DNA from 4 places in the Rheinheimera marina genome. Region 1 is predicted to be linked to each of the others. Evidence: predicted binding sites of a transcription regulator. Region 1 holds the regulator's gene; each other region holds the start of a gene.

Region 1 (3,876 bases):
GTGTATTACAATGAAGATAACTAAGGTTCTGGCCTTGCTGCTGTGCACGGCAGCACTGGCATCGCAGGCCGCTCAGGACGACTACAAAAAGGAAATCCAGGTCGGTTCTGACCGTCAGTTCGGTTCGCTGAAAGACAAAGTGATGACCTTTGTAGACAACGTCAAGGTGCAGCAAGGCAGCTTACTGATTGAAGCCGACAAACTGGAGGTGATTGCCACCGAGGGTAAAGGCAAAGAAGTCTTTATTGCCAGCGGTAACCCGGCACACTACTCACAAGAGTTTGAGCAAGGCAAAAAAATTATCGCCAAAGCCAAAGAAATCAAATACGACGTGGGCGCTGCCCTGCTGATCCTGATCGGTGAAGCCGAGCTGAGTCAGGCCGGAAGCATGGTTCAGGGCTCGGTCATTCGTTACAACCTGGTCAAACAGGAATTGGCCGCTGAAGCCGATGGCAAAAAATCAGAACGTGTGACGACCGTATTTACGCCGGAAGGAAAACAGGATCAATGAAGTTAATTGCCGCTCACCTGGCTAAAAGCTACAAAGGCCGCCAGGTAGTGAAAGACGTCAGCCTCGAAGTGAAAGCCGGTCAGATTGTCGGTTTGCTCGGGCCAAACGGCGCCGGAAAAACCACTACTTTTTATATGATTGTTGGCCTGGTCCCTTCTGACAAAGGCAGCATCACTCTGGATGGCAAAGACATCACCTTTGACCCTATCCATGCCCGCGCGCGTCTGGGCATTGGCTATCTGCCTCAGGAGAGCTCGATTTTCCGCAAACTGACGGTCTACGACAACTTGCTGGCCATTTTGCAGCACCGCAAAGACCTGACCGAAGAGCAACGGGAAGAAAAAGCCGACGCCTTGCTGGATGAGTTCCATATCGGCCATATCCGGAATAGCCTCGGCATGAGCTTGTCTGGTGGTGAACGCCGGAGGGTAGAAATTGCGCGGGCGTTGGCGGCAGACCCGGCTTTTATCCTGTTGGATGAACCTTTTGCTGGCGTTGATCCCATTTCAGTGTTAGATATAAAAAAAATCATCCAACATTTATGCCAACGTGGCATAGGAGTCCTGATCACCGACCATAACGTACGCGAAACCCTGGATGTGTGTGAGCTGGCCTATATCGTCAGCCACGGCGAACTGATTGCCGCCGGAACTCCGCAGGAAGTGCTGGCAAACCAGCAGGTACGGGATGTGTATTTAGGTGAACAATTCAGGCTGTAAGTAACAGATATCCGTTAATGGATTGCCCGGAGCAGATCGGAAGTACATGAAACCTTCTTTGCAACTTCGCATTGGCCAGCAACTTACGATGACGCCACAGCTGCAGCAGGCGATAAAACTGCTGCAGCTGTCCAGTATCGAATTGCAGCAGGAAATTCAGGAAGCGCTGGATGCGAACCCCCTGCTAGAGTCCGATGACGAATTTGAACAGTACCAGCCCCCAGCCAAAGATAATAACGGCGATGAATTTAATCAGGGCGCAGAATCATCTCAGACTGATGACAGTTTTGAGCCTGAAGTGCCAGACAGCAGTGAGGCCATGACCGAACAGAACATCGCTGAAGACCTACCGCTGGACAGCCACTGGGATGATTTAGTCAGTGCAGCGCCTGTCGCCAATAACAACTTCAATGGCGACGAAGACACGGTGTATCAGGGCGAAACCTCAGAGACCCTGCAGGATTATCTGCGTTGGCAAATGCAGTTGACGCCGTTTTCAGAAACTGATCGCACCATCGCCGAAATCATTATCGAAGCCATCGACGACAACGGCTTGCTAACCATTGATGTCGACGAGATCCTCGAAGCATTGGGCCAACCCGATGTCGAAGCTGACGAAGTTGAAGCCGTAATCAAGCGTATCCAGCTGTTTGACCCGGTCGGAGTGGGAGCCCGCAGTATTCAGGAGTGTTTGCTGGTGCAACTGCGCCAATTTGATCCGAATACGCCTTATCTGAAAGAAACCCAACAAATTATTCGGGATTACACCGACTTTTTAGCCAACCGTGATTTCCGTTCTTTGATGCGCGTGACTAAACTCAAAGAAGAGGAATTAAAAGAAGTGATGCGGCTGATCCACAGCCTGAACCCACGACCTGGGGCAGATGTGATCAGGCAAGAGCAAAGCTACATAGTTCCTGATGTGTCAGTCGCAAAAATCAAAGGACGCTGGGTGGTTGAACTAAATCCGGATGCAATGCCGAAAATTCGTATCAATGAGCAGTATGCGGCCATGTCACGGCAGGCGCGTAATGCATCGGATGGGCAGTTCATCCGTTCCCACCTGCAGGAAGCAAAGTGGTTTTTAAAAAGCCTGGAGAGTCGCAACGAAACCTTACTCAAAGTCGCCAACTGCATTGTTCAGCAGCAACAGGCTTTTTTTGAGCATGGCGAAGAAGCGATGAAACCCATGGTACTCAATGACGTTGCTGAAATGGTGAGCATGCATGAATCCACCATTTCACGGGTCACGACTCAAAAGTACATGCACACACCTCGAGGAATATTTGAACTTAAGTTCTTTTTCTCCAGTCATGTAAGTACAGAGAGCGGCGGTGAATGTTCATCCACCGCTATCCGCGCCTTTATTAAGAAATTGGTGGCGGCGGAAAATCCGGCCAAGCCGTTAAGTGACAGCCGGATGGCAGAAATCCTGTCTGAACAGGGCATCAACGTAGCGCGGCGTACTATCGCCAAGTACCGTGAAGCCATGTTTATTCCACCGTCTAATCAGCGCAAGAGCTTGATTTAAAAGCTCGCATAAGAAGGAAGAGTCTATGCAAATCAACTTAACTGGTCGTCATGTTGAAATCACTGAAGCATTAAGAGAGTACGTTGGCAGCAAATTTTCCAAGCTTGAAAGGCATTTTGATCATATTAACAATGTACATGTCGTGCTGAACGTGGAAAAATTAAAGCAGATTGCAGAGGCTAAATTACACCTCAATGGTGGTGAAGTGTTTGCGGTGTCGGAAGACGAAAATATGTACGCGGCGATTGACCAGCTTATCGATAAACTGGATCGCCAAGTGATTAAACATAAAGAGAAAATTTCTCGTCATTGATCCTAAACTTATGAACCTTAGCTCAATGTTATCGGAGGACTGCACTAAGAGTGCGGTCCTTTTTAACAGTAAAAAACGAATTTTGGAATACATTGCCGAACTGGCGCATCAGCATCTGCCTCAGATCCCTGAATACAGTATTCTGGAAGCCTTAATGACCCGGGAAAAACTCGGCTCTACAGGTATAGGCGGTGGTATCGCGATCCCACACGGCAAACTCAAAGATGTCAGCAGCCCGCTGCTGGTGTTTGTGGTGAGTCAGGATCCGATCCAGTTTGATGCGATCGACAATCAGGCGGTGGATATTTTCTGCGCCATTCTGATCCCGGAAAACCAATGCCAGACGCACTTGTCCACCCTGTCCGGTATAGCCCGAATGTTAAGCCAGAAAGATTTCACCAAAAAAATCCGTCACAGTCCGGATGATCAGGCACTGTATCAGTTACTTCTTTGCGGCGCGGAGCAGGTTCAGGACAAATGAAACTTTTAGTGGTCAGCGGACGATCAGGCTCAGGAAAATCAGTAGCGCTGCGGGTAATGGAAGACCTGGGGTATTATTGTGTTGATAATATTCCGGTGAATTTATTACCGACTCTGGCCACCTCCGTCATGGGCCAATACGAGAGGGTCGCCGTTAGTATTGACGTGCGTAACTTGCCGCAGAACCAGGATGAGCTGACCGATATTCTCTGTTACCTGCCGAATAAAGTTGACCTGACCATTTTGTACCTGGACGCCGATCACACCTGTCTGATTAAGCGTTTCAGTGAAACCCGCCGTTTGCATCCTTTGTCGCATCAGG
Region 2 (3,876 bases), 160 kb from region 1:
TCAATTCACGGGCTGCCAGGTGCTGATGCTGCTGCAGGCTTTCCTGGCTGATTTTGCGTTGTTGGTCGACCTGACGGATCTCCAGCAGCAACAAAGTGGGTTCTTCCATCAGATTGACGGTCACATCCAGCAGCATATGCCGACCATCAAGCAACACGGCCTGAACATCGCTGATACCAAAACCTTGCCGGTTCTGGATCGCGGTCAGAAAAAAGCTGGTTGACAGATCAGTGTGCTGAAACAGGGTCGGGAAATATTGTTGGTTTAATTTCTTTTCGCCAATACCAAACAAAGCACAACAGGCGGTATTGAAATACTGAACCTGCAGTTGCGTATCCAGTACCAATACGGCGGTGCTGAGTTGATCAGTCAGACTGGCCGCTGTCCATTCCATTACAAAGCCTTTTACGTCAATGCACCAATTTAGTGCTTTCTTTTCCCCAGTCTACTGTAACTTTGTATTGTGACTAGTGATGTTGCACTAATTTGGTGAAAATAATGAGCTTTTACGCAAGTAAAAGCGTGTGACAGGACTTTCTGCAATTAGCTTGCCGTTTTGGTCAATCTGCTGCAGTTGCAGTTGATGCTCACCACGTTCTATGCCTTTAAGCAAAAAACCAGAGGTCCGTTGTGGTGGGCTGAGCTGGTTTTGGTCAAAAACTAAGCGTAACTGATGTCCGGTTGGCAGTTCAGGCTCCACCCGGGTTTGCACTCTGAGTTCGCCCGAGTTGGACAGCAGATTTTGCTCGGCGACAGGTTCCAGGATCTGCAACCGGATTTGGGTCTGGGCCTGGCTGAGCTGCAAATCGGCAGGTGGATTTGCCGGAGCTGCGCTTGCCGAAGGCGGGCTGACATTCAACTCGACTAAACGCGCGCCTGCCGTGGGCTGATCTGAATAAACCGGCGTACCGTCTTTGTCATAGGACAGATACACTTGCTGGGCGACAAGTGGCGGGCTGAGCAACAAAAGTGTAAGCAGCAAGCGCATAAGCAACCCTTTGAGATGTCCTGTTAACTCTAAACCTGCTGCCGGTTTTTGCCAAATAGAGTGCTGACCCCCTCAAACAAAAAACCCGCGACAGGCGCGGGTTTTTGGCAAAGCAGCCGGTATTACACGCTGTAGTACAGTTCGTATTCCAGTGGGTGTACAGCCACAGAAACGCGTTTAGCTTCAGCGCGTTTCATATCGATATAGGCATCGATCATCGCGTCTGACATCACGCCGCCTTTGGTGAAGATAGCGCGGCTGGCGTCCAGAGCATCCAGAGCTTCGTCCAGAGAACCGCAAACCTGAGGGATCAGTGCTTCTTCTTCCGGTGGCAGATCGTACAAGTCTTTGTCCATCGCATCGCCTGGGTGGATCTTGTTCTGGATACCGTCCAGACCAGCCATTAACTGAGCCACGAATGCCAGGTACGGGTTCGCAGCCGGATCCGGGAAACGTACTTCGATACGACGTGCTTTCGCACTTGGTACCAGAGGGATACGGATAGAAGCAGAGCGGTTACGGGCTGAGTAAGCCAGCATTACCGGAGCTTCGAAGTGTGGCACTAAACGCTTGTACGAGTTGGTGCTTGGGTTGGTGAAGGCGTTGATTGCTTTGGCGTGTTTGATGATACCGCCGATGTAGTACAGGGCAGTTTCAGACAGACCAGCGTATTTATCACCAGCAAACAGGTTCACGCCGTCTTTTGCTAATGACTGGTGGCAGTGCATACCTGAACCGTTGTCACCAACCATTGGTTTTGGCATGAAGGTCACGGTTTTGCCGTACAGATTGGCAACGTTGTGAATAACGTACTTCAGGACCTGAATTTCATCCGCTTTTTTGGTCAGCGTATTGAAACGGGTTGCGATTTCGTTTTGACCTGCTGTGGCTACTTCGTGGTGGTGTGCTTCAACGGTCTGACCCATTTCTTCCAGTACCACACACATGGCGCTACGGATGTCATGGTGTTGGTCTACTGGTGGTACCGGGAAGTAACCGCCTTTGATACCAGGACGGTGCGCTTTGTTACCACCTTCGTACACTTTGTCTGAGTTCCAGGCCGCTTCCGCTGAATCGATAGCGAAGAAAGCAGTCCCCATCGTGTTTTTGAAACGTACGTCGTCAAACATGAACCACTCTGGCTCTGGGCCAAACAGTACGGTGTCAGCGATACCAGTTGATTTCAGGTACTCTTCAGCACGCTTCGCGATAGAACGTGGGCAACGCTCGTAACCTTGCATAGTGCTTGGTTCGATAACGTCACAGGTGATGTTCACCGTGGTTTCTTCTGAGAACGGGTCCAGTACCATGGTGTCAGCCTGAGGCATCAGGATCATGTCAGAGTCGTTGATGCCTTTCCAACCCGCGATGGAAGAACCGTCAAACATTTTGCCGTCTTCGAAGAAGTCTTCGTTGATTTGGCTGGCAGGAATAGTCACGTGCTGCTCTTTACCTTTGGTATCGGTGAAGCGTAAATCAACGAACTTAACGTCATTCTCTTTCATGTAACTGATAACTGTAGAAGCAGACATGCATTCCTCCGGTTTGTCTGTTGACTGGCCCTGCGGCCACTTTTTTTGTTGCTGGCATTCGCCATAGCGTTGCGCTCAGTAATGCTAATCTTATGCCAGATATGTATAGCATTGATCTCTATAGAATTTATTCAATCGCCTGGCGAAATGAATTGTTTTTATGCACCAATTTGGAGCTCTTCTGCACCATTGTGGCGTTATGGCACCAAGCTGGTGCTTCCGTTTATCCGCCATTAAAGATAACAGCCGCAACATAATTGTTTTGATAATTTCTTTATGTTAATGATATTTCCTTTAAAAGGTAAAATCCTGAGCTGTATGAGGGTTTCGCCGTCATTATTTAACTAATGGATGGTTAGTTATGAAGTTCTATCAATGGATTCGAATACATCTACTGTACCTTTTGGTCGTTGTTGTGTCAGTGGGGTGTGGCGGGGGGACCGAAGGTGGCGACCCGCAAATGACTCAGTTTTACCAAGTGTCTACTGAGGTTAATATCCCCGCAGCAGGGACAGTTAGCCCGTCAAGCTCCCAAGTGGAAGAAAACAAGCCACTCAGCCTTAGCATCAACATTAACCCAGGTTATCAATTGACTGGTGCCACAGGTTGTGGCGGGTCTTTATCAGGAACTGGTTACCAGATTAATGCGGTGACAGCCAATTGCGTGGTTAGCCTGAGTTTTGCTGCGGTGCAATTCAAAGTGACGGCATTGGCAAGCTCAGGGGGCTTGGTTTCGCCAACAGAGCAAACGGTCAGCTATGGTGGCAAAGCATCCTTTGCGTTAACGCCTGATGCTGGTTATCAGCTGGACAGTGTGACCGGCTGTGAGGGGAGTTTAACCGGGCTGCAATTTGAGACTGCACCTATTTATGCCGATTGCCAGCTGAGTGCCACATTTGCGGCCATTCCCGCTCCTGAAGTTGCAGGACCTGAGCGGTTTTTAGTTCAGGCGCATCACGGTGACTTGTTGATTAGTGCCGATGCTGTCGCTGGTGCAGTCAGTTACAACCTCTACCTGGCTACCGAAGCTGGCCTCACAAAATAAAATTATCAAAGCAAAGCAGAAGGCAAAAAGCTGGATGGCTTGCAATTGCCTTATGTGGTAACTGGCCTGGACAAGGCGAAGAACTACTATGTTGTGCTGACTGCCGTGACAGTACAGACCGAAAGTGCGGAAAGTAAAGAGTTAAGCAGTTATCCGGTATTTAAGAAGATCGGAGGGTTGAACGATACCGGGATTGGCCGCTGCTTTAATTTGGTGCTGAGTTCAGCATGCCCCGTCGCGGGTTTTCCCGGCCAAGACGCTGAATCAGGCCGTGATTATGCTGCGCAGACTGGCCAATTAGTCAAGCAAGG
Region 3 (3,876 bases), on a different contig from region 1:
TTCTTACTTACTGATCAAGAAGATAAAGCTATAGAGCAGCTGTTGCAGCTCTTGGATATCGAAGTCGCGACCATTGATACTTATCTGGCACTGGCGAACCTGTTCCGCCGACGCGGAGACTGGGACAAAGCGATTCGTATTCACGAAAAACTCTGCCAACAAAAACTTCCTAAACCTCAGGCGCAGAAGATCCGCTTTGAACTTGCTAAAGATTATTTTCATGCTGGCCTCTACGACAGAGCTGAGCCTTTATTGGCCGATTTGGTTCAGGCGGAAAGCATTCGTGAAGCCGTCATCAAACAGCTATTTCAGCTCTATCTGGCTACGCATGAATGGCATAAAGGTCTCGATTTCCGTGCTGTGGTGGAGCAAACCGACTCACGTTCGTTACGTATTGGGCTGGCAAATTTTCAATGTGAGGCCTGGCAGCAGCAACCGGATACCAACGCAGAGCAATTCCAGCAACTGGCCGAGCGGTACCCACAGGCATTAAGACCCAGATACGAAGCGGCCCGGCGTTATTTGGATCAAGGGCAGGGTAGCGCGGCCCGTCCTTTGCTGCTCAGCATTTTGCAGCAGCGTCCGCAATGGGCGGCAGAACTGCTGCCGTTAGTGGCGCAATCTCAGCCTGCAGCGTCAGACTGGCAGGCGTTATTAACCCAGCTCAGTCAAAAAAATAAGAACATCACGGCAACCTCCATGCTGGCCGAAGCGTATCTGCTCCAGCAGTTACCTGAACAGGCCGAGAAGTTACTGACTGACAAGCTTAAACAGCAGCCCAACATCCGGTTATTCCAAAAATTCATTCAGTTGCGTCTGCGCCAAAGTGAAGGTGAGGTTGCAGCGCAGCTCAGCCAAATAGAACAGATGGTGCAGGCTTATCTCGAAACCAAGGTCCTTTACCATTGCCGCAACTGCGGTTTTAAAACCAAGCAGCCGTATTGGCTTTGTCCATCCTGCAAACAATGGGAAACCGTTGAGCCTTTGCCCGGCATCGATGGCCGTTAAATTTAGAGAGTGTTATGAGTCAGCAAAAGAATACCGTGGTCGTCGCGCTTGATTTCGAACAACAGCAAGCCGCACTTAATCTGGTCAGTCAGTTAGACCCGGCATTATGCCGTCTGAAGGTGGGCAAGGAAATGTTCACGCATTTTGGTCCTGGTTTTGTCACACAACTGCACAAGCGGGGATTCGATGTATTTCTCGATCTGAAGTTCCACGACATCCCGAACACTGTCGCTAAAGCCGTCAAGGCCGCTGCCGACCTTGGTGTCTGGATGGTTAATGTGCACGCCAGTGGTGGAACACGCATGATGTCTGCTGCCAGAGAAATCCTGCAGCCCTATGGTGATAGCAAGCCTTTATTGATTGCGGTCACCGTGTTAACCAGCATGGAGCAAAGCGATTTGACCGAATTAGGCATTCAGCTGACTCCAGAACAACAGGTGTTAAAACTGGCGGGCCTGGCCCAAAAAGCCGGCCTGGATGGTGTGGTCTGTTCCGCTCAGGAAGCCGTGCTGCTGAAACAGCAATTTGGCCAGGATTTCTGCCTGGTGACGCCTGGTATTCGGCCAGCCAGCGCCAGCCAGGACGACCAAAAACGCGTGATGACCCCAGCTCAGGCCATCGCGGCCGGCGTTGATTATATGGTGATCGGGCGTCCTATCACCAAAGCTGCCGATCCGCTGCAAGCACTGCAAGCGATTTATCAGGAATTAGCAATCCGCTAAGGTTTCTTCACTTATTTTGGTGCATTTTTGCACCAAAATAAGTCCTAAAACTGATCGACCAGAAAAATCCAATCAATCTTTTCTTTGATATTCAATCACTTAATTTGTTGGCATTAATAATGCTTTGTTTGGCCAACGGTGTAATCCGTCCTCACAATCAGAGCTCAGACCTCAGGTCTGAAATGGCAACGAAGCCCGGTTTCTGACTGCAGTTTTGCAGTACAGACCGGGCTTTTTTATTTGCGGCATTTTAAAGCGCGCCTTTAAAACACCGCTAAGGATTGAACGATGAAGCAGGGGTTATCCATACTGGTAGTTGGCAACGGCATGGTCGGTCACCATTTCGTTGAACAACTCAAAGCAGCGCAGCCAGAGGCGTCAATCACCGTATTGTGCGGCGAATCACAACTGGCTTATGACCGGGTGCATTTATCCAGCGTGTTCGATGGTGGCAGTCCAGAGGCATTAATGCTGGCGTCTGAGAGCAGTTATCAGCAGCTTGGGATCAACTACCAGCTCAATTGTTGGGTCAGCCAGATTGATCGCCAGCACAAGCGGGTGGTGAGTAAAGATGGCCGGCAGTTCGGTTACGACAAATTGGTGCTGGCGACAGGGTCTTATGCATTTGTGCCACCTATTCCGGGTCGCGAGCAGCCCCATTGCCTGGTGTACCGTACGCTGGATGACCTCAGTCAGATAGCCGAAAGTGCGGCACAGAGCAAAGTCGGTGTGGTGATTGGCGGAGGTCTACTTGGATTGGAAGCCGCAAATGCGCTCCGGAAGTTGGGCCTGCAAACCCATGTGGTTGAATTTGCTCCACAGCTGATGGCCGTGCAGCTGGATGATGCTGGTGGCAAGATGCTGGCACAAAAAATCAGTCAGCTGGGCGTGACAGTGCATTGTGGCAAATCCACTGAACATATAGCTAAAGGCCAGCAATGCCGTTATCAACTGCAGTTTACCGACGGTGATGCACTGGAGACCGATTTGGTGCTGTTTTCCGCTGGGATCCGCCCTTACGACGAGCTGGCCAGACAATGCGGTCTGCAGCTTGGTGAGCGGGGAGGCATTGTGATCAATGACCAGTGCCAAACCAGCGATGCCGATATTTACGCTATTGGCGAATGTGCGCTGTGGCAACAGAGAATTTACGGACTGGTTGCGCCCGGTTACCAGATGGCCAGAGTTGTGGTCAGCCATTTATCCGCTGGCAACTTGCAGTTCAGCGGTGCCGACATGAGCACGAAACTCAAACTGCTGGGAGTTGAAGTCGGCTCTATCGGCGACGCCCATGGCCGCAGTCCCGGCGCACAAAGTTACATCTTTACCGATCCCCGCTTGCAGCTTTACAAAAAACTGGTGGTCAGCGCCGATGGCAAAAAGTTGCTCGGCGCCGTGTTGGTAGGCGACACCAGCCAATACGATCAGCTGTTGCACTACGCCTTAAATGAGCTCAGTTTGCCGAAAAATCCCGAAGCGCTGATCCTGCCGCACGCTGCTGACGCGCTGCCAAAACTGTCGCTGCCCGCAACCGCTACGCTGTGTTCTTGCCATAATGTGTCTAAAGGAGACGTGTTAGCGGCGATCGATCAAGGCTGCTGCGATCTCGCCAGCGTTAAACAATGCACCAAAGCAGCCACCGGCTGCGGCGGCTGTGCCGCTTTAGTCAAATCCACAGTGGACGATGAGCTCCGGGCGCGTGGCGTGGAGGTAAAAAATCACCTCTGCGAACATTTCGCCTATTCCCGCCAGGAACTGCTGCATCTGATACAAGTCGGCCAGATCAAAACCTTTGCGCAGCTGATTGCCTCACACGGAAAAGGATTTGGCTGCGAAATTTGTAAACCAGCAGTCGCATCAATCCTGGCGTCAAGCTGGAACGATTACGTACTTCAGCCCGTTCACGTAGGCTTGCAGGACACCAACGACGCCTTTTTGGCCAATATTCAGAAAGATGGTAGCTATTCTGTCGTACCCCGCATAGCAGGGGGGGAAATTACCCCAGATAAACTCTTGGTGATTGGCCAGGTAGCAAAGGACCTTCAGCTGTACTGCAAAATTACTGGTGGTCAGCGGATCGACTTGTTTGGAGCCCGACTGGAACAACTGCCACAGATCTGGCAACGCCTGGTCGATGCCGGCTTCG
Region 4 (3,876 bases), on a different contig from region 1:
CAGCGGCGACCAACGTCAATGTCAAAATTAAAGATGAAAACGGCGTTGTAGTGCGTTCTGTATCTATCCCTTCGGCGGACGCAGGCCGACTGCAATTGCCTTGGGATGGAACCACGGACACCCAAGCTGTGGATGAAAATGGCGACCCGAAAGTGGATGAGAAAGGAAACCCGGTGATGGAACTGGCAAAAGCCGGTACCTACACCATTTCTATTGAAGCGACCATTGCCGGCAAGAATGAAGCCATTGAAACCGGCGTCTACGCCCCGGTGTCCAGCGTCAGCCTGGGCAATGGCACCACCACAGGACTCGTGCTGAATGTATTTGGCCAGGGACAGAAAAAACTGTCTGACATTATTGAAATTGCGACCTAATTTGGACCCAGAGTTGAGGTGACATTATGAGTTTTAATATCGCGTTAAGCGGCCTTGCCGCAGCTCAAAAAGATATCGATACAACAGCGAACAACATTGCCAACGTCAATACCACAGGCTTCAAAGAGTCGCGGGCGGAATTTGCCGACGTGTATGCTGCGTCTGTATTTACGTCCAATAAGACAAAAGTGGGGGATGGTGCTACCACGACCAAAGTGGCGCAGCAGTTTTCTCAGGGCTCGCTGAAATTTACCAATAACTCGCTGGACCTTGCGATCACCGGAGACGGCTTTTTTGCCTTGTCTCCTGAAATTGGTTCACGTGAATTAAGTTACACCAGAGCTGGCGCATTTAAGCTGGATAAAAGCAGCTATATTACCGACAACAATGGTAACTTTCTGCAAGGCTACCCTGTTGACCCTGCGACTGGGGATACAACGTCAGTCAGTTTAAGTACAACCTATCCAATTCAAATCCCTTCTACCGCTGGTGCGCCTAGAGCCTCCAGCAATGTATATGTGACCATGAACCTGGATGCCCGTCAAACCAACCCGACTGTGCCTTTTGATCCAACAGATTCAGCCTCTTACAATGCGACGACTTCAACCACTATCTACGACAGTTTGGGTGAGCCTCATGTGCTGACAATGTACTTCCGGCGCAATGACCCAGCAGCTCCAGCCGCCCCGACCAATGAGTGGCAGGTTTATGTGGTGATGGATGATAACGATGCGGTACCAGCAGCCGCTTCTGGCGGTGCATTGGCACCAAATGCAGCTATTGGTCCTGTGACCTTAGATTTTGATGCAAATGGCTTGCCTGAGGTTTCGCCATTTCCAAATGTGGTCTTAACAGCCGCAGGTTTGAATGACCCTGCAAACAGCTATCTGACCAATGGTGCTCAATTTACCAGTGATTTAAATATCCAGTTTCGTGATGAGTCAGGTAGTCGATCGCCTACTCAATATGCGTCCAAGTTTGAAGTGGGTAGTATGAGTCAGGATGGTACAACTGTAGGCCGTCTGACCAGCGTAGACATTGATGCCTCAGGCAAGGTGATGGCGTCTTATTCGAATGGCGATCAGACGTATCTGGCTCAGGTGGCGATGGTGAAGTTTGCTAACCCTCAGGGGTTAACCCAGATTGGTAACACCTCATGGAACGAGAGCCTGACCTCTGGTGAAGCATTAGCTGGTGAAGCCAACTCAGGCACCTTTGGGGCAATTAACAGCTCAGCCCTTGAGCAGTCTAACGTTAACCTGACCAACGAGCTGGTTGACCTGATTGCTGCCCAGCGTAACTTCCAGGCCAACTCGCGTGCGCTGGAAGTGAACAGCACATTGCAAACTACCATACTGCAGATCCGCTAATAGCTTGAGCGTCAAAAAAGCCACCTTCGCGTGGCTTTTTCTTTTTAAACTTCTTACTAAACAAAACATTACAAATGTGGCACTGCTCTTGCTTTGTAAGAGTTAAGCAAGCAGGAGATCCACTATGGACCGTGTACTTTATATCGCGATGAGTGGTGCCAAAGAAAATATGCATGGCATCAGCATCAAAGCCAATAACCTGGCCAACACAGGCACCACAGGGTTTAAAGCTGATTTGGAGCAAGCCCGGGCCATGCAGGCGTTTGGTGAAGGTTTACCAACCCGGGTGTTCTCGATGACAGAGCGGCCAGGTCAAAATTTTGACGATGGTGCTATCACCATGACAGAACGGGACCTGGACATTGCCCTCACAGGTAAGGGCTGGTTTGCCGTCCAGGATGCTGATGGCAATGAAGCCTACAGCAGAGACGGTAATCTGCAGTTAAGTGCCACAGGCGTGCTGCAGACTGCAGGTGGTCTGCCAGTGATTGGTGAACAAGGTGTGATCCAGTTGCCTTTGCCGGTGCAGAAAATGGAGATCGGCAAAGATGGCACTATCAGTGTCCGGCCTCAGGGCGCACCGGCAAACGTGATGGAACCCGTTGCCCGAATTAAATTGGTCAGTCCAGCCTTTGCCGATATTGAAAAAGGTTTGGACGGATTATTCCGTCGCAAGGATGGTGAAGTGGCAGAAGCCAATGCAACTGTCAGCATTCAAAGTGGCGCGCTGGAAACCAGCAACGTCAACGCGGTCGGAGAAATGACCCAAATGATTAGCCTGCAACGTCAGTTTGAAGTGCAGGTGAAGATGATGAAAACCGCCGAGGAAATGGATCGGCAACATAACCAGATTATGCGGATAATCTAGGGCTAAGCCCAGGAGGATTTTATGCATCCGGCTTTATGGATCAGTAAGACTGGCTTAGATGCCAAACAACGTGATATTTCGGTAATTTCCAACAACCTGGCCAACGCCAGCACTGTGGGTTTCAAAAAGAGCCGCGCTATCTTTGAAGACTTGCTGTATCAGAACGTGAATCAGCCAGGCGGGCGTTCATCACAAAACTCAGAACTGCCCAACGGCCTGATGCTGGGTGCTGGTACGAAAGTAGTGGCAACCCAGAAGAGCTTCAGTCAAGGCAACATGATCACCACTGACAACAGTCTGGATGTGATGATCCAGGGCCATGGCTTTTTCGAAGTTCTGATGCCTGACGGCACTATTTCGTACAGCCGCAATGGTCAGTTCACCACAGATGCCGATGGTAACCTGGTGACTTCCGGTGCTGGCTATCAGGTGCAGCCGAACATCGTGATCCCGGAAGACGCGCAGAGCATCACCATTTCGCAAGACGGCGAATTGTCAGTCCGTTTGCCTGGCCAGACCGATAACACGGTGCTTGGCCAGCTGACGCTGACTAACTTTGTCAACCCGGCTGGTTTAGAACCTATCGGTCAGAACCTGTTCACTCAGACCGCAGCAAGTGGCGACCCGGTGCAAGGCGTTCCGGGCTTAGAGGGGCGGGGCATACTGGTGCAAGGCGCGCTGGAAACCTCCAACGTCAATGTCACAGAAGAGCTGGTCAGTCTGATTGAAAGTCAGCGGGTTTATGAAATGAACTCCAAAGTAATTTCCACCGTCGACCAGATGATGGGAACCTTAATCCAGCAGCTGTAGGAGTAAGATCATGCGCGCTTTATTGCTTAGTGCAGTGGTGTTTGTGGCTTTGGCAGGCTGTGCATCGGGTTTTAAAGAACCGATGCCAGATGATCCGGCTTTTGCACCTTTACCACCAGAACCGGAAGCAGTGCCCATTTCGAACAATGGCTCACTCTTTGCGCAAGGTTTGTCGAATGGCTTGTATTCGGACAATAAGGCTCGCCGACCAGGCGATATCATTACAGTGGTGCTGCGGGAGAATACTCAGGCCACCAAGCAGGCGAAAACAGAATTCGGTAAAGACAGTTCTGCCAGCTTTGACCCCATGGTTGGCTTGGGTGGTCGCGACGTCAGCGTGTTGGGCAATACCTTGCAGTTTGGTGCCAATTCGACCAGCGACTTTAAAGGCGACTCGAAAGCAGACCAGAGCAACAGCCTGACCGGTAATATTTCTGTCAATGTGCTGCGGGTG

What was found. Region 1 encodes sigma-54, which starts transcription at its own class of promoters, with help from an activator protein. Its sites were predicted from a motif close to TGGCANGNTNCNTGCTT; they were not measured.
Region 2: the regulator sigma-54 is predicted to act here: its motif matches at 2,602-2,618, upstream of glnA (glutamate--ammonia ligase).
Region 3: the regulator sigma-54 is predicted to act here: its motif matches at 1,839-1,855, upstream of nirB (nitrite reductase large subunit NirB).
Region 4: the regulator sigma-54 is predicted to act here: its motif matches at 1,822-1,838, upstream of ACFO3I_RS18205 (flagellar basal body rod protein FlgF).

What each region holds. Positions count from the first base shown of each region.
Region 1 covers NZ_JBHSGB010000010.1:30,810-34,685, reverse strand. Annotated here, with positions in the region: gene lptC (LPS export ABC transporter periplasmic protein LptC) at 1-24, shown strand, start outside; gene lptA (lipopolysaccharide transport periplasmic protein LptA) at 11-511, shown strand; gene lptB (LPS export ABC transporter ATP-binding protein) at 508-1,230, shown strand; gene ACFO3I_RS09795 (RNA polymerase factor sigma-54) at 1,277-2,761, shown strand; gene hpf (ribosome hibernation promoting factor) at 2,787-3,074, shown strand; gene ptsN (PTS IIA-like nitrogen regulatory protein PtsN) at 3,085-3,555, shown strand; gene rapZ (RNase adapter RapZ) at 3,552-3,876, shown strand, end outside.
Region 2 covers NZ_JBHSGB010000010.1:187,042-190,917, forward strand. Annotated here, with positions in the region: gene glnL (nitrogen regulation protein NR(II)) at 1-394, opposite strand, end outside; gene ACFO3I_RS10495 (DUF4124 domain-containing protein) at 482-988, opposite strand; gene glnA (glutamate--ammonia ligase) at 1,111-2,520, opposite strand; gene ACFO3I_RS10505 (InlB B-repeat-containing protein) at 2,981-3,565, shown strand; gene ACFO3I_RS10510 (Lcl domain-containing protein) at 3,605-3,876, shown strand, end outside.
Region 3 covers NZ_JBHSGB010000005.1:139,290-143,165, forward strand. Annotated here, with positions in the region: gene ACFO3I_RS04760 (N-acetylglucosaminyl transferase) at 1-1,008, shown strand, start outside; gene pyrF (orotidine-5'-phosphate decarboxylase) at 1,023-1,730, shown strand; gene nirB (nitrite reductase large subunit NirB) at 2,019-3,876, shown strand, end outside.
Region 4 covers NZ_JBHSGB010000017.1:400,316-404,191, reverse strand. Annotated here, with positions in the region: gene ACFO3I_RS18215 (flagellar hook assembly protein FlgD) at 1-374, shown strand, start outside; gene flgE (flagellar hook protein FlgE) at 401-1,744, shown strand; gene ACFO3I_RS18205 (flagellar basal body rod protein FlgF) at 1,869-2,612, shown strand; gene flgG (flagellar basal-body rod protein FlgG) at 2,634-3,422, shown strand; gene flgH (flagellar basal body L-ring protein FlgH) at 3,433-3,876, shown strand, end outside.